2 regions of the Nocardia sp. NPDC056100 genome follow, and region 2 is predicted to be linked to the other one. Evidence: riboswitches for the same ligand, from Rfam matches in the RefSeq annotation. Region 2 holds a riboswitch; the other holds the start of a gene.
The links. Region 2 has a riboswitch for magnesium ahead of ACFC0O_RS36055 (hypothetical protein). Riboswitches for the same ligand answer to the same signal wherever they lie in the genome.

Region 1: another riboswitch for magnesium. It lies ahead of ACFC0O_RS00515 (MgtC/SapB family protein); the one in region 2 lies ahead of ACFC0O_RS36055 (hypothetical protein).

The regions. Positions count from the first base shown of each region.
Region 1 covers NZ_JBHJVY010000001.1:103,213-112,598, reverse strand. The annotation lists gene ACFC0O_RS00555 (ATP-dependent DNA ligase) at 1-115, opposite strand, end outside; gene ACFC0O_RS00550 (cold shock domain-containing protein) at 226-621, opposite strand; gene ACFC0O_RS00545 (SPFH domain-containing protein) at 665-1,765, opposite strand; gene ACFC0O_RS00540 (hypothetical protein) at 1,801-2,034, opposite strand; gene ACFC0O_RS00535 (DHA2 family efflux MFS transporter permease subunit) at 2,293-3,825, shown strand; gene ACFC0O_RS00530 (YbhB/YbcL family Raf kinase inhibitor-like protein) at 3,884-4,450, opposite strand; gene ACFC0O_RS00525 (nitrate/sulfonate/bicarbonate ABC transporter ATP-binding protein) at 4,571-5,887, opposite strand; gene ACFC0O_RS00520 (ABC transporter permease) at 5,903-7,633, opposite strand; gene ACFC0O_RS00515 (MgtC/SapB family protein) at 7,630-8,331, opposite strand; M-box (ykoK) riboswitch at 8,535-8,708, opposite strand; gene ACFC0O_RS00510 (GAP family protein) at 8,896-9,386, shown strand, end outside.
Region 2 covers NZ_JBHJVY010000004.1:1,236,319-1,245,704, reverse strand. The annotation lists gene ACFC0O_RS36075 (DUF2252 domain-containing protein) at 1-483, shown strand, start outside; gene ACFC0O_RS36070 (BTAD domain-containing putative transcriptional regulator) at 497-2,443, opposite strand; gene ACFC0O_RS36065 (SDR family NAD(P)-dependent oxidoreductase) at 2,553-3,335, opposite strand; gene ACFC0O_RS36060 (TetR family transcriptional regulator) at 3,432-4,067, shown strand; M-box (ykoK) riboswitch at 4,131-4,309, shown strand; gene ACFC0O_RS36055 (hypothetical protein) at 4,659-5,363, shown strand; gene ACFC0O_RS36050 (ABC transporter permease) at 5,400-7,157, shown strand; gene ACFC0O_RS36045 (nitrate/sulfonate/bicarbonate ABC transporter ATP-binding protein) at 7,196-8,479, shown strand; gene ACFC0O_RS36040 (SWIM zinc finger family protein) at 8,586-9,386, shown strand, end outside.

The DNA.
Region 1 (9,386 bases), on a different contig from region 2:
CGATGCACCGGAACCCATCCCATTTGGGTTCATAGCGCAGCCCCGGCTCGCGGGGAAGTTCGGAGACCGATTTGGCCAGCATCGGTTTCACGGGCGGCATGACGGGCAGCTCCACACGACCTCCTCGGGTTGGTTCACCCAGGTAGACGACGTGACCGGTGAGAATTCACCGGTCCGCGTCCAGAGAAGATCGTAATGCCGTACTGGTCGGTTTTGCGGTACTGCTCAGTTTTCCAGCCAGCCATGCTGATCGGCGAACGCGGTCAGCCTGTCCCGGATGGTCAGTATTTCCCCGGCCGTGAGCGCCGGGCTCGCGTCCAGGAGCAGTTCGGTGATCAGGCGGCGATGTTCGCCCGCGCTCATTTGCCCGCCCGGCGCGCGATCCTTGGCCTTATGCGCGCGCACCGGTGGCGGCGCACCGGCGACCAGGGCCAGATTGATGGCCTTGGGCCCGCGATCCCCCTCGGTCACATCGAATTCGAACACCCGCCCCTGTCGCAGCTCATCCTCGTCCAGCCCGATGTCGTTGACATGGACGAACACGTCCGGCCCACCGTCTTCCGGACGGATGAAACCGAAACCCCGCGAGCTGTCGAACGACACCAATTTCCCGATGGACACCTAAACACCCGCTCCTCGTACGCCGCGTCCCTCTGCGGTAACTCTAGTCCGCGGCACGATCATTGTTGGAAGAAAGTGCCTTTTGCAACGAATTGAACACCGTCAATCCCTGTCCCACCATGCCATTGACGATCTCGCTCACACCCTCGGGACCGTTGAGCACCGTCAGATTGGCATTGGACAGGCCCGCGGCGGCCTGCTTCACGATCTCCGGAAGCTGTTCTATCAGAAGCTGATCCAGCGCGATGCGGTTATTGGACGCCGCGGCCTCGGCCTGGATGCGGGTGCGATCTGCCTCGGCCACGGCCAGGATGCGCACCCGTTCGGCCTCGGCGAGCGCGGGTTTGACCACCTCGGTCTGCAGCTGCTGTTCGCGCAACTCGGCCTGTTTGCGCGCCTGGATGGCCTGCGCGGTGAGCACCTCCTGCAGCGCGGTGGCCTGGGCGAGCGGACCCGCCTGTGCCGCTTCGGCATTGGCCTTGTCGATATCGCGCTGATACTGCGCGCGCAGCAGTGCGGTCTCGCGCTGGTATTCGGCCTGGCGGCGCTGGGATTCCTGTTCGGCCTGCGCGGCGAGCTGGGCGGCGCTGGCCTGGGCGATCTGCGCGTCGCGCTGGATGGCGGCATTGTGCGGGGCGGCCAGGGCGGTGATGTAGCCGAGGTTGCCGTCATCGATGGACTGGATCTGCAGCGAATCCACCCACAGTCCGATATTGCTCATCTCGACCTTCGAGGCGACTAAAACCTCATCGGCCAGTTTCTGGCGTTCGCGAATGATCTCCTCGACCGTCATCGAGCCCACGATCGAGCGCAGATGCCCGGAGAAGATGCGACCGGTCAGCACCGACATCTCACGCTCCTGTTCGGACAGGAACCGTTGTGCCGCATTGACTATCGAGGCGGTGTCATTGGCGACCTTGAACGCGATGACCGCGCGCACATCGAGCTGGATGGCCTGTTTGGTGACACAGCGTTCCTGGATCTCGGCCTCGTACATGGCCAGCGACAGATAGCTGACCTTGCGGAAGAACGGCATCACCCAGGCGCCGTGGCCGATGACCACGCGGAACGGCGCATTGTCCTTGGTGCCCCCGCCGCTGACCAGCATGGCCTCGTCCGGATCGGGCACATGGTATCCGAGCACTGTTGCCTCCCTTGATGTCTCAGACTTCTGATGTCTCAGATTTCCCCACGACGGTCGCCCGGGAGCGGTATCCACGGCACCACATCCACGATCCGGCCCGGATGCACCGCCACGATCAGCACGGGGGTGCCGGTGTCGAGTGCTTGGTCGGCGCGCGCGATATAGAGCTCGGTTCCCCCTCTGATGGCGACCAGAACCTCTCCGAGTTTGTGTGCGCCCCGGATCGGCGTGGTCAGCGTACCGGTCAGTCCCAGCACCGGGTCGGACATCTCGGGCAACTCCTCGCATTCGCGGTGAATTGCCAGGGTAGTTGCGTAATCCGGCAATAGTTGGACCGCACGGTCGGATTTCGCGACCAAATTGATAACTACATTTTTGCTACCCATCGGTATCATTTCCGATGCCGCAGCGCGGCCCGAGTTCGCGTCGGCCGCTTCCGCACTCGTGAAAGGTGCCGAGAATATGCCCGTGCGCGTCGAGGTGAGAAAATACTGGTTCCCGGGCCCCCGAGCTGGCAGGCTTAAGCGGTGACCACCCCTCCGGATATACCGGCCACGAATACGGCCGACGACAAACTGGACGCCGGCGTCCTCAAAATCGCCGGCGTCGTCGTGCTCGGCGCCATCATGTCGATCCTCGACGTGACAGTCGTGACCGTAGCCATCCCTACATTCCAGCAGACCTTCGACACCACCTACGCCATCGCGGCGTGGACGATGACCGGCTACACCCTGGCGCTGGCCACCGTCATCCCACTGACCGGTTGGGCCGCCGACCGATTCGGCACCAAACGCCTCTACATGGCGGCGCTGATCTTCTTCGTACTCGGCTCGATCCTGTGCAGTACGGCCTGGAATATCGAGTCGCTCATCGCCTTCCGCGTCATCCAGGGCTTGGGCGGCGGCATGCTCATGCCGCTGGGCATGACGATCATGACCCACGCCGCCGGACCGCAGCGGATCGGCCGCGTCATGGCCGTACTCGGCGTGCCGATGCTGCTGGGCCCCATCATGGGCCCGATCCTGGGCGGCTGGCTCATCGACAGCTTCTCCTGGCACTGGATCTTCCTGATCAATCTGCCCATCGGCATCATCGCGCTGGCGCTGGCGTTCATCGTGTTCCCCGCGGACCGGCCCGAACCGTCGGAGTCCTTCGACTTCATCGGAATGCTGCTGGCCTCACCGGGTTTGGCGCTGTTCCTGTTCGGTGTGTCCTCGATTCCCGGGGAGGGCACCGTCGCCTCGGCCAAGGTGCTGATCCCGGCGATCATCGGCGCGATCCTGCTGGTGGCGTTCGTGTACCGGGCGCTGCACACCGAACATCCGCTCATCGATCTGCGCCTGTTCAAGAACCCGTCGCTGCGCTACGCGGTGCTCACCATGACCCTGTTCGCCATGGCGTTCTTCGGTTCGGGTCTGCTGCTGCCGAGTTATCTGCAGCAGGTACGCGGTGAATCGACCCTGATGGCCGGTCTGCTCATCGCACCGCAGGGCCTGGGCGCGATGCTCACCATGCCGGTCGCGGGCCGCCTGGTCGACAAGATCGGCCCGGGCAAGATCGTGCTCACCGGTATCTCGATCATGGTGCTGGGCATGGCGTTCCTGACCCAGGTCAGCGCGGACACCTCCTACGTGGCACTGTGCGGGGCGCTGTTCGTGATGGGTCTGGGCATGGGCTGCACCATGATGCCGACCATGACCGCCGCCATCCAAACCCTCACCCACGCGCAGGTGGCGCGCGGCTCCACCTTGATGAACATCGTCAACCAGACCGCCGGATCCATCGGCACCGCAACCATTTCCGTGGTCCTGACGAACCTGCTCAATAACCGCCCCCTCGCCGGAGCCGCCATCGGCTCCCGCTCCAACCCGGAGATCGCCGAAAAGTTGCCCCCGGGCGCACTGTCCACCGGTTTCGACGAAGCGGCCACCGCCTTCGCCCACACCTTCGTGGTCGCCCTGGTCCTGCTGGCCGTCACCCTCATCCCGGCGTTCTTCCTACCCCGCACCAAACCCAAGAACCCGGAACTCGCCGAAACCCCGGTCGTCGTCGCGCACTGAGGTTTTCGCACCACACACAGCGCCCCCGCCGAACCATTCGGCGGGGGCGCTGTGCTGTTCAGGAACGTTCGTAGAAGCCGTCGATACGGGCACGACCCAGTGCGCGGGCGGCCGCGAGCACCGCGGGCGGGTTCGCTTTCGCCACCGGAGCCCCGTTCACGGCGGTGATCGGCTCGGCCAGCGCGAAGAGCTGGAAGGCGTACCGGTGCGGGCCGTGGCCCTTGATCGGGGACGGGCCCATATAGCCGCGCCCGAATCCCGAGCGCAGCACCTGTACGCCCGCAACCGTTTCCACGCCGTCGAGGACACCCTGCGCCAGCTCCGTGCGCGCGGGATCCAGGAGTGCGACCGCGTGCACGAACGGCTTGGACATCGGCGCATCGGGATCCTCGACCACCAGCAGCAACTGGGCGGTCCCGGCCGGGGGAGCCGACCATGCCAATGCGGGCGAGCGATCCTGTCCGCCCACGCGTTTCCCGGCGTGCGGCGTGGTCAGGAACGACTCGTGCTCGAAATCGGGGCTGGTGAGCTCGAATACGCCGTCCCCGGCCAGATTCGGCCGATGCCAGGCCAGCGTGCGCTCACCGGCCCTGCGATTCGCGAGCAATTTGCCGAGAATGGCCATGATGATCTCTCCTAACGTGCACCGCCGCCGCACGCTAGCAGGTGACCCGAGCCCCCGCACCCGTTCCGGTCACAGCGTGAAAGGGACTGCCGCCGAGCCGGATCGGCGGCAGCGGAGCACTCAGGAGGTCGCGGCCAGCCCGGCGGGGTCGGCGGTGATGCGGCCCGAATCGGTGTCGTAGTCGTACAACTCGCCGTAGCGGCCCCAGTCGATGGCCAGTTCGAGTTGGCGGCGGGCATCCTCGTCGGAGAAGCCGCGGCGCAGTAGATCGGCGAAGAAATCGGCGCGGGCGCTGCCGTCGCTGCTGCCGACCAAGGCACTGCAGATGGTGCGGACCAACGGGGCGCGGCGGCGGGCCTGGGTGGCGAAAACATGTTTGCTGGTTTGGATATCGGCGGTGGTGAAGTTCGCGCCGACATTGGTGAGGATGACATCGCCGGAATCGGCGATCAGGAAACCCAGCAGGGCCGCGGCATCGACCAGGGGCAGCAGATCATCGAGTTCGAAATTGAGTTCGTCGGCGATGACCGGCAGGTCCGCGCGGCCGTCCTGGGCGTAGACCAATTCCAGCAGACCGGCGATACCGCCGACCGAGGCATCGGGCAGGGGAGTGACGAAGGGGGTGCCGTTATCGGTTGCGGTGGCGGCGATTTCGGTATCGCGGCCGGTGAGCAGGCCGTAGATCTGATCGACCAGGGCGATGAAACCGGGGGCGCGGCGATTACGCGGGCGGGGCAGCTCCACGGTGACCTCGGCGATGATGTGACCCGGATTCGCGCCGAGCACCACCACGCGGTCGGCCAGCTGCACCGCCTCCTCGATATTGTGGGTGACGATGCAGACCGCGCGGGTGGGGAAATCGTCCGTGGCCCACAGGTTCACCAGTTCGGTGCGCAGATTCTCCGCCGTCAGCACATCCAGCGCCGAGAACGGTTCATCCATGAGCAGCAGATCCGGTTCGAGCACCAGGGCGCGCGCGAAACCCACGCGCTGGCGCATACCGCCGGACAGCTCCTTCGGATAGGCGGATTCGAAACCATCGAGACCGATCCGGTCGATGGCGTCCAGGGCGAGCTGGCGGCGGCGTTCGGGGGCGATACCGCGCGCGGCCAAACCGAGCTCCACATTGTCCTGCACGGTCAGCCACGGCATCAGCGCGAACGACTGGAACACCAGGGCCGCACCGGGATTCGCGCCCGTGAGCGGTTTACCGCGATAGCGGACCTGCCCGCTGGTGGGAGCCAGCAGACCCGCCACCGTGCGCAGCAGCGTCGATTTGCCCGAGCCCGAACGGCCCAGCAGCGCCACGATCTCCCCGTCGCGCACCTGCAGATTCACATGTTCGAGCACATTGAGGCGCTCCCCGGCGGCGCCGGTGAAGGACATGCCGACATCGTCGATGTCGATCAGGACCTCTCCGGTGGTTGCGGTCGTCATGAGAGTTCCTTTCGGTCAGAGCGAATAGCGGCGCTGGGCCAAGGCGTAGAGGCGACGCCAGAACAGGCGGTTGATGCCGACCACGTAGGCGCTCATCACGAGCACGCCCACCAGAATGCGGGGACTGTCACCGTCACGGGTGGCCTCGGCGATGTACGCGCCCAAACCGGTCGCCACCAGCGTGGTGTCCCCGTACGGGACGATCTCCGCGACGATCGAGGCATTCCACGCTCCGCCCGCCGCGGTGATCGCACCGGTGACATAGCTGGGGAAGATGGCGGGCAGAATCAGCTTGCGCCACCACAGCTTTCGCGGCAGTCGCAGGCTCGCCGCCGCCTCGCGCAGATCGTTCGGGACCGCCGCCGCGCCCGCGATCACATTGAACAGGATGTACCACTGCGCACCCAGGGCCATGAGCAGGATGCCCGCCCACTGCAGGCTCGCACCCGTGGCCACCAGGACCGCGGTCACCAGCGGGAACAGGAAGTTCGCCGGAAAACTCGCCAGCACCTGCACGATCGGCTGCGCGATCCGGGACACCTTGGGGTTCAACCCGATCCACACCCCGATCGGCACCCAGATCGCGGTTGCGAAGATCAGCAGCACGATGACCCGGCCCAGGGTGATCACGCCCAGATACCCCGCGTGCGCGACCTCACCGAAACCGACGGTGGTGTCGATATAGCGCAGCATGTAGAAACAGCCCACCGCGAGTGCGACCGCGACCACCGCGGTGAACAGCACATCGTTTGCGCGACGGCGCTTTTCGGGCACATACAGCTGATGTTCGGCCAGCCCGAACACCCGCATGATGCGGTCCATCGGATACACCAGCGGCCCGAACACCTTGCCAAGCAGCGGCGGAATATGCGAGCGGCGCAACAGATCCAGCACCAGACTGCGCGGCGCGTTCGCGGCCTCGGTCTCCTCATTGCGGAAACGCTCGGCCCACACCGTGATCGGACGCCAGAACGCGATATTCAACCCGATCACCATGACCACCATCGTCACGATCGCCAAAAGGATTCGGGGCGTATCGCTTTCGGCGGCGGCCGAGGCCACATAGGAGCCGATGCCCGGGAGCGCGTACTGGCGATTGTTCACGCTGATCGCCTCGGCCGCGGTCAGGAAGAACCAGCCGCCACCGAAACTCATCATCGCGTTCCACACCAGCGGGAACATGCCGCTGGGCACATCGAGTCGCCAGAACCGTTGCCAGCGTGACAATCTCAGATTCCGGGCGGCCTCATCGAGTTCGCGCGGCTGCGACACCAGCGAATGATGGAACGCGAACGCCATATTCCACGCCTGGGAGGTGAAGATCGCGAAAATCGAGGCCGCCTCCAACCCCAGCGACGAGCCCGGGAACAGGGCGATGAACCCGGTCACCGTCACCGACAGGAAACCCAGAATCGGCACCGACTGCAAGATATCGAGCAGCGGCAGCAACACCTTCTCCGCGCGCGGCAACCGCGCGGCCGCGGTGGCGAAGACGAAGGTGAACGCGATCGAGAGACCCAGCGCCAGGAACATGCGCAGCAGCGAACGTGCCGCGTAGTACGGCAGCTCGGCCGGATCGGTGGAAATGCTGGACGGTGCGCTGGCATCGTCAAACGGCACATCCATGCCCGCCGACACCCGCACCGCCAGCCAGATCAGCACCGCCGCGCCCGCGAACACCGCGATATCGGCCCAGCGCGAACGCGGACGATCCAGTGCACCCCGGCTGGGGTAGGTGGTGCTCACGCCTCCACCTCGGTCTGGGGCACCGTGCGCCAGCCCACGCTGGTCACCGACGGCTCGAGGCTCAACCGGCTCACCGCGGACTCCATCTGCCGATCATCGCGGCGGTCCCCGGTCAGCTCCGCGCGCACCTCGACCCGATTGGGTTCGATGTTGTGGCTCGAGATCGACACCAGCCGGAAATCGGTGCGGGCCAGTGACTGCACCAGCAGCGAACGCACAGCGGCCTCGTGATCGTCATCGGTGCGGGCGGTGAACGCGTACAGCGCCTCCACCACACCCTCGGCCGGGCGATCCACCGCGCGCGCCGCGGTCCGCAGCGCGGTATTGACCACCACCACCGCCACCGTGCCCGCCGCGGCGGTGCTGTACATCCCGGCACCGGCCAGTGCCCCGACCGCGGCCGCACACCACAGCGTGGCCGCGGTATTGAGTCCGCGGATATTGAACCCGTCGCGCAGGATGACACCCGCGCCCAGGAAGCCGATACCCGAAACAATCTGTGCCGCAACACGAGTCGGGTCAGCGTCCTTACCGCTGAACCCGTGCGCGGACAACAGCACGAACAGGGTGGCCCCGGCCGCGACGAGCGCGTTCGTACGCAGTCCGGCCATGCGTGCCCGGTACTGGCGCTCGAACCCGATCACCGCGCCGAGCCCGACACCCGCGCCGAGCCGCAGCAACATTTCCCACGTGGTCATGACGCCCTCCAACTAAGAGGTCGGCGCACTCGTCAAGGCACGCTACAGGCAGGAAACCAGCACGCAGCGGAGAAAAGAAGTGTCGCCTGGTGAACGATTGGCTAACGGAACTCTGTCCGATCCATCGGGCACGACGATCACCTCCACACCCACTACGCGAACGCGCCACCAGGGAGTGGATCCGGCACTGGACGGCCGGAAACGGTAACCACCCCTCGTAAGACCTTCAGCACTCCACGGCGTAACCCACATCGGGTGTGGGAGCCGGTCGGGATCACCCCTTAATCCGGGGAGACCTGTCCTGACCCGGGGCGTCTCTCGACGTTCGGGGTCGCCGGCCTATATCCGCAGAGGAGCCTCAGCTAACGACGGCACCTTGCGTCAGCGAGTAAACACCCCGGCGCGGGTCGCGGGCAACCCATGTGACGAGCGCAACTTCCTGCCCGCGCCGCGCGGCCCGGGCCGTTACCCACCTCGAGCGCATCCGGCGCGGCCGATGATTCGCCGGTCGGTCTTATCCGTGTCGCTGCCCGAATTATGGTTGCCAGCAAATAGCTTGAATGGATGGGTGCAGTCATCGGAGACCTATTGCCGCTCGGTGTCGGTGTAGCGATATCGCCGATTCCCATCGTGGCCGCCATCCTCATGATCCTGTCCAGAAACGCCTCCGGGGCGGGTAACGGCTTCCTCGCGGGCTGGGTGCTCGGCGTGGTGACGGCGACCGCACTCATCTGCGTGATCGCCGGGTCGGTGGGCATCACCGACGGTCGGGAACCCTCGACGACCGGATCCTGGATCAAGGTCGTACTCGGGCTCGGCCTGGTCGTCTTGGCCGCCAATCAATGGCATGAGCGCACCGACACCACCCCGCCGGACTGGATGAACGCCCTCGATCGGCTGACCCCGGTCCGAGCCGCCGGATTGGGCGTCCTGCTGTCGGCGGTGAATCCGAAGAACCTGCTGCTGTGCGTGTCCGCGGGCGTGGCGATCGGATCGAGCACGATCACCGCCGGCGGCAAGATCACCGCCCTGATCGTGTTCACCGTCCTGGCCTC
Region 2 (9,386 bases):
TTCATCGCACTGCTCACCGGGCACGCCACCGGCGACCCGCTGTTCCTACAGGTGAAGCAGGCCGAGACCTCGGTGCTGGCGAATCATCTGCGCGCCAGCGTATTCCGGCATCAGGGCCACCGCGTGGTGCACGGCCAGCGGCTCACCCAGGCCGCCGGTGACATCTTCCTGGGCTGGGCCACCGGCCCGAACGGACTCTTCTACTACTGGCGGCAACTCCGGGATATGAAGGGCTCCATCACCATCGACGATATGAGCGCCGAACAGCTGGCCAAATACGCCAACCTGTGCGGGCGCACCCTCGCGCGCGGCCACGCCCGCTCCGGCGACCGCATCGCGATCGCCGCCTACCTCGGCAGCGGTGACGTATTCGACCGCGCCATGGCCGATTTCGCCCTCGCCTACGCCGACCAGACGGCCACCGACTACGCCGCCCTGCTCACCGCCATCGATCTGGGCCGTATCGACGCCGCCACCGCCTGACGCCCGGCGGGGATCAGGCGGCGGGAATCGCCCGGGGCATCAGGTGTTTGGCGAAGAGCCGGTGGATTTCCAGCATGACGTACTGCGGGCGCGCGCCGTCGTGGTCGGCGACGGTGAGCAGGTGGGCTTCCAGGAGTTCCTCCAGCGCGGCGGCCGGATCGGCGAGGCCGGGCAGGGTGACGGTGCTGAAACGCTCGCGCGGGGACAGGGTTGCGCCCAGATGGTGCAGCGCCCGGGTGGCGGACGGGCCGAGGCGGCGCACGGTCGAGGTGATGCCGTCGCGGATATCGGCTGTGCCGTAGGCGAATTCGCGCAGGCGGCGCTGTTCCTCGGACATCCTCCCGAGCTGCTGGGTAATGGTCCAGTCCGGGCGGGCGGCCAGCCGGGAGCCGACCGCGTGCAGGGCCAGGGGGATGCCGGAGCAGCAGCGGATGAGCGCGGTGGTGGCCCATTCCTCGGCGGCGACCCGGTCCGGGCCGACAATGGCGGACAGCATCTCCAGGCTCTCCGCCATCGGCAACTCACGCAGTACGACGGTGCGAAAAGACTTGGCGGGCAGCATGAAACGGCTCGTGATCAGCGTCGCGCTGCCGCGGCCCGGTGCGAGCAACGGAGCCAGTTGCGCCGTCGAGGCCGCATCGTCGAGCACCACCAGCACCCGCCGCTCGGCGAGTTCGGCGCGATAGCGGGCCGCGCGGGCGGGCAGATCGGCCGGTAGCGCGGCCGCCGGTACGCCGAGCGCATCCAGCAGCAGCGCCACGGTCTGCGCCGGATCCGCGGGCGTGGCGGTCGAACCGCCGAGTTCGGCTCGCAGCACGCCGTCGGGGAACTGGTCGGCGACCAGTTCGGCGACGCGCACGGCCAAGGCGGACTTGCCGATTCCCGGACTGCCGGTAATCAGGACCGGTCGCGCTGTCGTGCCGGAACGCTCGGCCAGCGCACAGCGGACCTGTTCGATCTCGGCGTTCCGGCCACGGAAACCGTTCGGGGCCAAGACATCCGGGCCGTGCGCCGCTCCCGATGCGGAGTCCTCGGCGACCGCGCGATCCGGCCCGGGCGCTGATGTCGCCTCGGGTTCAGGGGTCACCTCGGCCGCCGATGTCACTCCGGGGGCCACGGTCACCTCGGCTGCGGACGCGGTGGACTCGACCCGGGGTGCGGACTCCGATCTCGGCGCGGCGGTCTCGCCCCGCGAAATCGCCTCGCCCGGAGCGGTTTCGGTGGCGCGCAGCAATTGTGCGTGCAGTTCTCGCAGGCGTGGGCCCGGATCGACGCCGAGTTCGGTGGCCAGGGTGCGGCGCAACCGGTCGTAGTGCGACAGCGCTTCCGCGCCGCGGTTGTCCAGGTGATACGCCCGCAGCAGCCGCTCGTGCAGATCCTCCGCCAGCGGATGCTCCAGCAGCGCCTTGCGTAGATCGGCGGCCACCGGTTTCGGATTGCCCAGGCGCAGTTCGGCATCGGCCCATTCGGCGATCACCTCGTGGCGCAATTGCCGCAGGCTGTCTCGAAAGCGCCGCACCCAGTCGCTGTCCAATCCGGCCAGCGGTTCACCGCGCCACAGCGCGAGCGCCCGGCTCAATGTTTGCGCGCGGGCGGGATCGTCGAGAGCCAGCGCCCGGGCCCGGGCGACCAGATCGCGGAAGACGGACAGGTCGATGCTGTTCGGCGGCGCTTCCAGCCGATAGCTGCCGTGCACCCGGCGAATCTCCGGGGTCGCGCCCGCGCGGCCGCCCGCGGTCCGCAAAATGCGCCGCAACCTGGTCATATAGGTGTACACCGAATTCCGGATGGTCTCCGGTGGAGCGTCCCACACCCGCGCGACCAGGGTGTCGGTCGAGATGGTCTGATCCGGCTCGGCCAGCAGCGCGGCTACGATCCCGCGCTGTTTGGACGGCCCCAGATCGACGATGCGGCCATCCACCAGCAACTCCACGGAGCCCAGCAACCTGAATTCGATCATATCCTCCGCCGTGCCCCGAAACCCGTGGTGAGGTGCAAAAACTAACAGCCCCACGGGTGTTCGGCAAAGCCCCCACATCACACGGCAGTGCCGGGCGCGACGGCGCGGACTAGGTGTGCGCGGCGCCGTCGATGCGAATCTCGGTGCCGCTGATGAACTTGCCGTCATCGGAGACCAGCATGGCGATGACGCCCGCGACATTCTCCGGTCCCGCCATCTCGGCCGGATTGTCCTGCGGCACAACGGCGATCAGACGGCTGAACAGCGACCAGTCCGAATCCTGCGGCAGGTAACCGGGAGTCGCGTCGGTGATGCCGGATTTGATGCCGCCCGGCGCGACGCTGACCGCGCGCAGACCGCGCTTGCCGTATTCCAGAGCGAGCACGTGGGTCAGGGTCTGGATACCGCCCTTGCTCGCGGAGTACGCCGCCATGTACGGGTGCGCGAAGTTGGCGGAGGTGGAGCTGAAGTTCACGACGGTGCTGCTCGGGTTGGCCAGCAGCGCGGGCAGCGCCTCCCGGATGACCAGGAAGGTGCCGGTGAGGTTGACGGTGATGATCTGGTTCCACAGGTCCAGCGAGGTCTCGTGGGTGTGCGCCGCGCGCAGGATGCCCGCCGCGTTCACCAGCGCGTCCAGCCCGCCGAGCGTGTCGACCGCGCTCTTGACGCCCGCGACGACATCGGCTTCCTGGCCGATGTTCATCTCCAGCGTGGTGAGGCGATCGGCCGAACCCGCCTCGGCGGCGTGCTTGCGCGTGAGTTCGAGGCCCTCGGCGTTCACATCCGCGCCGACGACGACCGCGCCTTCGGACAGCAGGCGGAGGACGGTGGCCTGCCCGATACCGGATCCGGCGCCGGTCACCAGGATGCGGCGCTGTTCGAGACGGTTCATGAGAGCTCTTCCTGATCGATGCGAGTGTTTCTGACACAATATGCCGCAAATGGCACATTGCGCCATTAAATGTTTCCGGCTCGGTAGAGTCCCCCTGTGACCAGCGACCGAGACCGTACCGCGCCCGCACCCGGCCGTCCCGCCCTGAGCGCGACCCGCCGCGCCGCCACGCGCCGCGAAGTCGCCATGGTCGCCGCTCACCTCTTCGCCGAAAACGGTTACACCGCAACGACGGTCGACGATATCGCCGCCGCCGCGGGTATGGGCCTGCGCACCTTCTACCGCTACTTCGCCGGTAAAGAGGATGTGGTGGCCCCGCTGCTCGCCATCGGCACCCAGGCGTGGTCCGACGAACTCGCCTCCTGCCCACCGGAACTCCCGCTGCGCGAGGCCCTGGGCCACTCCTACCGCACCGCCACCGCCGCCGCCCTCGCCGATGAGGGCATCGCCGAATCCCTGCTCCGGCCGCTGCTGCGCGCGGCCACCGAACTGCCCGCGCTGCGCGCCACCTGGCTACGCGTACAACACGATTGCGAACTCCGCCTCATCCCCATCATCGCCGCCCGCACCGGCCGCTCCCCCGACGATCTCGACGTGGCCCTGGCCGCCGCCATGGCCAACACCGCGGTCCGCCTGGCCAATGAACTCTGGGCCACCGGCAACCATCCCGGCTCCCCCGCCGACGCCGTCGACGCCTGCCTGGCGCGCCTGGCCGCGCACACCCTGCTGTAGCGGCGGAATTCCGCGGCATTTCTCAGGGAATTGACAATTTCGTAATGGGTTACTAGTTTTGGGCACGCACCTCGATAGGCGAGGCTCCTGCACGAACACAGGCCACTGATCTGACGACGTCGAGAGACGCCCAAGGTTAGGACAGATTTCTCCGGATTAAGGGGTTATCCGAAGTGGCTTTCCGATCCGCCCGGATCGGAACACGTCGTGCAGTGCCGAAGCTTTGACGAGAGGGGTGTCTGCCCGGATCGTTTCCGGGCGTTCCTCCCAGGTGCGCTGACGTATCGCGTTCTACCCGTTGGGAGGTGAGGCATCCGATGACCAGTGACGACGTTCCGGGATCTCCGGACCAGCCCCCTCCTGCGCGGGGCCGGTAACCAGCACACCACATCGCGTCCGATGATTCGGCGCGCATAATTCACACGCGCTTCGGCAGCGAATTCGGCTGCCGAATTATTCGCGTGCGCAATTCCGGGTGAATTCGTCTATTCGGCACCCGAATCCGAGCCGTCCGCATGACCGGTGCGCGACGGTGATCACTGCTGTCCCGGTAATTCCGCGGGCAACGATATGCAGAGGCATACCCTTCTCATGAGAACTCGTCTCATCACCCTGGCCGCGTCCACGACCACCGCCGCTCTGGTGGGCATCTCGGCCACCTATCTGGCCGATCCGGCGCAGGCCGCGCCCGTCCCCGCCGCGACCGGCGTGCACGGTCAGGCCCGCATCGACGGGCAATCGGTGCTGCTGCACACCGATCTCGGATCGCTCCGGGTCGTCGATCGGCGGCTGGAGATCGTCGATCCGAACAGCCTGGTGCTCGGCGCGATTCCATTGACCGTCGTCAAGGACGGCACCGCGTATCCGGTGGACGCGCACGTCGACGGCGAAAATGCCACTCTCACACCACGATTCGATCAGGCTCGGCCGATCACCGCGGAAGAGACGCCCATCGCGGCCGGGGACAGCCCCGAGGATCGGCTCAATACCGCCATGGGGAACGTGAACAACGAGCTCACCGTGGCTCTCGCGGTGGGCACCCTGCTCGGCGCGATCATCGGCGCACCCCTGGGCTGCGTGGCGCTCGGACTGCTCGGCGGCGGGGCGGCCGGGGTGGCCACGGGCGGTCTGGCCGCGATCCCGGCCGCCGCCGTGGGCTGTCTGACCGGCGCGGTCACCGGCGCGGGTATGGGCGTGGTGGTGTTCAACCTGCTCATCGGCGTGCCCGCGCTGATCGCGTCCGCGGTCCACTTCTACAACGTCATGACCGCACCGCCCGCCGTCGCGAACGGCTGAGTCGCGGCGACGCAGTTCGGATACAGGAAATCAGCAATGACTGTCGATCTCGCAATTCCCAAGACCCCCAACCTCTCTCCCGGCGCACCGCGCGTCCGCAATCGGCTCCGGCCGGTCGACTATCTGCTCATCGGCGCGGGTGTCCTGCTGATCGTGGTGGTGCTCAGGCTCTTTCGCGATATGTCCGTGCCCTGGGTGCCGGGCGATTCCGCCGAATCGGTCTCGACCGATCCGTCGAATCTGCCGTACTACGCGGCGCGCACCACATTGCGCATGTTCCTCGGCCTGGGCGCCTCGCTCATCTTCATGCTGATCGTCGGTCAGTGGGCGGCGCGGTCTCGGCGCGCGGAGAAGGTCATCATTCCGGCGCTGGACATTCTGCAATCGGTGCCGGTGCTCGCGCTGGTCTCGATCACGGTGACCGCGTTCATCGCCATGTTCCCCGGCTCGTACCTGGGCGCGGAGGCGGCGTGCGTTTTCGCCATCTTCACCGCGCAGGCCTGGAATATGAGCTTCGCCTATTACCAGGCGCTCCGGAATATGCCGCGTGAGCTGGATGAATCTGCGCGCATGATGCGGCTCACGCGCTGGCAGCGACTGTGGCGGCTGGAGGTGCCGACCGCCATGGTGCCGTTGATCTGGAACGGCATGATGAGTTTCGGCGGCGGCTGGTTCATGCTCGCCTCATCCGAGGTGATCAGCGTGTCCGGACGCGATCAGGCGCTGCCCGGCATGGGTAGTTTCATCGCGGCCGCCACCTCCGAGGCGAATGTCGGCACGCTCATGCTGGGCGCGCTGGTCATGGTGCTGACCATCGTGCTGGTGAACGTGCTGTTCTGGCGGCCGCTGACCGCCTGGTCGGAGCGTTTCCGGGTGGAGCACACCGAAAGCGCCTCCGCGCCACGCAGTCTCGTACTGGATCTGCTGCGGCACAGCACACTGCCGCGGCGCATCGGGCGCGCACTGCGACCGGTGTCGGAGGGAATCGACCGTGCCATGCGGGTTTTCGGGCGCAGCACCAAGCCCGCGTACTGGGACAACTCCGGAACCAATGCCGGCGATATCGTGTTCTTCGGCCTGCTGTTCGCGGGTATCGGCTGGGTGATCTGGCGGCTGGCAACGTATTTCGAGAGCACTGTGGGATTCGCGGAATTCGGCCCGACCTCGCTGATGGGCCTGGCCAGCCTGAGCCGGGTGGCGGTGCTGCTGGTGTTCTCGACCATCGTCTGGGTGCCGATCGGGGTGTGGATCGGCATGAATCCGCGCATCTGCCGATTCGCGCAGCCGGTCGTGCAGGTGATGGCCAGCTTCCCGGCGCAGTTCCTGTACATCTTCGTCATCGCCGCGCTCACCTACACCGGCGTCTCGCTGAACTTCGGCGGTGTGGTGCTGATGGCGCTGGGTGCGCAGTGGTATGTGCTGTTCAACGTCATCGCCGCCGCCGGGCAGATTCCGACGGATCTGCGCGAGGCCATGGACGATCTCGGCGTGCACGGCCGCGAACGCTGGAAGTCGTTGATACTGCCCGCGATCGCGCCCGGATACCTGGTCGGTGCGATCACCGCGTTCGGCGGCGCGTGGAACGCCACACTGGTCGGCGAGGTCGTCGAATCGGGCGGCAAGCATATGGAGGCGTACGGGCTCGGCGCGTACATCACCGAGGCCACCACCAATGATCTGTTCGCGAAAGTGCTGCTGGGCACGGTGGTGATGAGCATTGTCACCGTCTTCATCAATCGCCTGGTGTGGCGACGCCTGCAGCGCATTGCCGAGAAGCGCTTCGCGCTGCTCTGACCCCCTGTCTCATAACAGCTTTCGAAGGAGGACAGCCCATGTCCACCCCCATCGTCACCGTGGATCGCGTCACCAAGAACTTCACCAACCCCTCGGGCGAGCAGCTGCCGGTGCTCTCCGATGTCAGCCTGGAATTGCGCGAGGGCGAAATCGTCGCGCTGCTGGGCAAATCCGGCTCTGGCAAGTCGACCCTGCTGCGCATAATCGCGGGACTGGTATCGCCCTCGGCCGGGGCCGCGCGTCTGCGCGAAGCGGATATCACCGAGCCGAATGCCGCCACCGCCATGGTCTTTCAGAGTTTCGCACTGCTGCCGTGGCTGACCGTGCGGCAGAATGTCGAACTCGGCCTGCGCGCCCAGGGCGTGCCCGAACCCGAGCGCAGCGAGCGGACCCTCGCGGTGATCGACATGATCGGCCTGGACGGCTTCGAAAACGCCTATCCCAAGGAGCTTTCCGGCGGGATGCGCCAGCGCGTCGGCTTCGCCCGCGCCCTGGTGGTGCAGCCCGAGGTGCTGCTCATGGACGAGCCGTTCTCCGCACTGGACGTGCTGACCGCCGAGAATCTGCGCGGTGAACTGGTCCGGCTGTGGGATCAGACCGCCTTCCCCACCAAGACCGTCCTCATGGTCACCCACAATATCGAGGAGGCGGTGCAGCTGGCCGATCGAATCCTGGTGCTGGACAACAATCCCGGGCGCATCAAGGGCGAATTGCAGGTGCGGCTGGAGCGGCCCCGCGATACCCGGAACCGGCATTTCCTCAATATCGTGGATCAGGCGTACCGCATGCTCACCGATGGCGCGTTCGACGGCGGCCACGCCATCGCGCCCACCCCCACCACCCGGCCGCTGCCCGATGCGGGCGTGGACGGTATCGGCGGCATGCTGGATCTGGTTGCCGCACAGGGTGGTCACGTCGATCTGCCGGAACTGGCGGGCGATCTGCGTTTCGAGCTCGATGACCTGATGCCGCTGGTGGACGCGGCCGCCATGCTCGGGCTGGCGACCGCGTCCGGCGGCGATCTGGACCTCACCCCGGACGGCCGCAATTTCGCCGAGGCCGATATCGATGCCGCCAAGCGGATTTTCGCCCGCCTGGCCCGTGCCAACGCCCCGCTGGTCGGCACCATCGATCACGCCCTGAGCACCGCGCCCGACCATCGCCTGTACGACGGCTTCTTCCTCGATCTGCTGCGCCGCGGCTTCACCGAGGAGGCCGCCCAGCGTCAGCTGCGCACCGCCGTCGACTGGGGCCGCTATGCCGAGCTCTACGAATACGACGCGGCCGAACGGCTGCTCACCCGCGATTCGGCGGCCGCTTAGGAGGCGTTGGCACGGAACAGAATTCGGCCGTCCGGCGGGCACGTAATCCGGTGCACCGGTGCGCGCTGACACGGGATTGTCGGTACCCGGCTCTACCGTGCGTCGCATGAGTTCGACCGCACTGCATTCGCTCACCTACCTCCGCCCGTCGGGGCTCGACCGCTCCGGCGGGCGGGCGCTGCTGGGCCTGCAGACCAGCGGCGGCCGCACCCCCGCCGGGGCGGTCGCGAATCCCACCTTCTTCCGGGGATTCGTGACCCGGCCCGCGGTGGCGGCCGCCGGACTGCTTGCCGTGGCCGATGTGGCGGCGGCGCGCTACTACGATCCGCGCCGAATCCGTTCGGCGCTACTGGATCCGGTCGTCACCGCCAATGGTGATCGATTGCGGTTCGAATCGTTCTCCGGCTGCTGCGGCGTGCACGCCCGGCTCGATATCCTGGCCGCCGGACTCGACGGCGACACCGGGTACGGCACCACGAATGTGGATGTGAACACCCCGCTGCGCGATGCGCTGAACGGCGTCACCGCGGGAGATCCACTGCATTTGACCGTCGGGCCGGATGAGCTGGCGGTGGCGACCCTCGGTGACCGGGTGGTGGAGAAGAAGGTGCCGCTGCCCGAGCGCTGGCTGCGCGGATTCGCCGAAACCCAAACCATCGCTGCGGAATTCGACCTGCGCGCCGAGGTCGGCGCCGCCGAGGCGGTGCGCTTCCTGCGCGCGCTTCCGCGTACCGGCGGCACCGCTGCGCGCGGCGGGCAGTGGGTGGTCGCCACCGCCGGGCGGCTGCGGCTCACCTCGCGACCGGTCCCCGGCGCGGTATGCCTGCCCGGACCGCAGCGGCTCGACGCACTGCATCGTGTACTGCGGCAGGCGGATTCGCTGCGCCTGTACGGCCCGAAGGTCGCC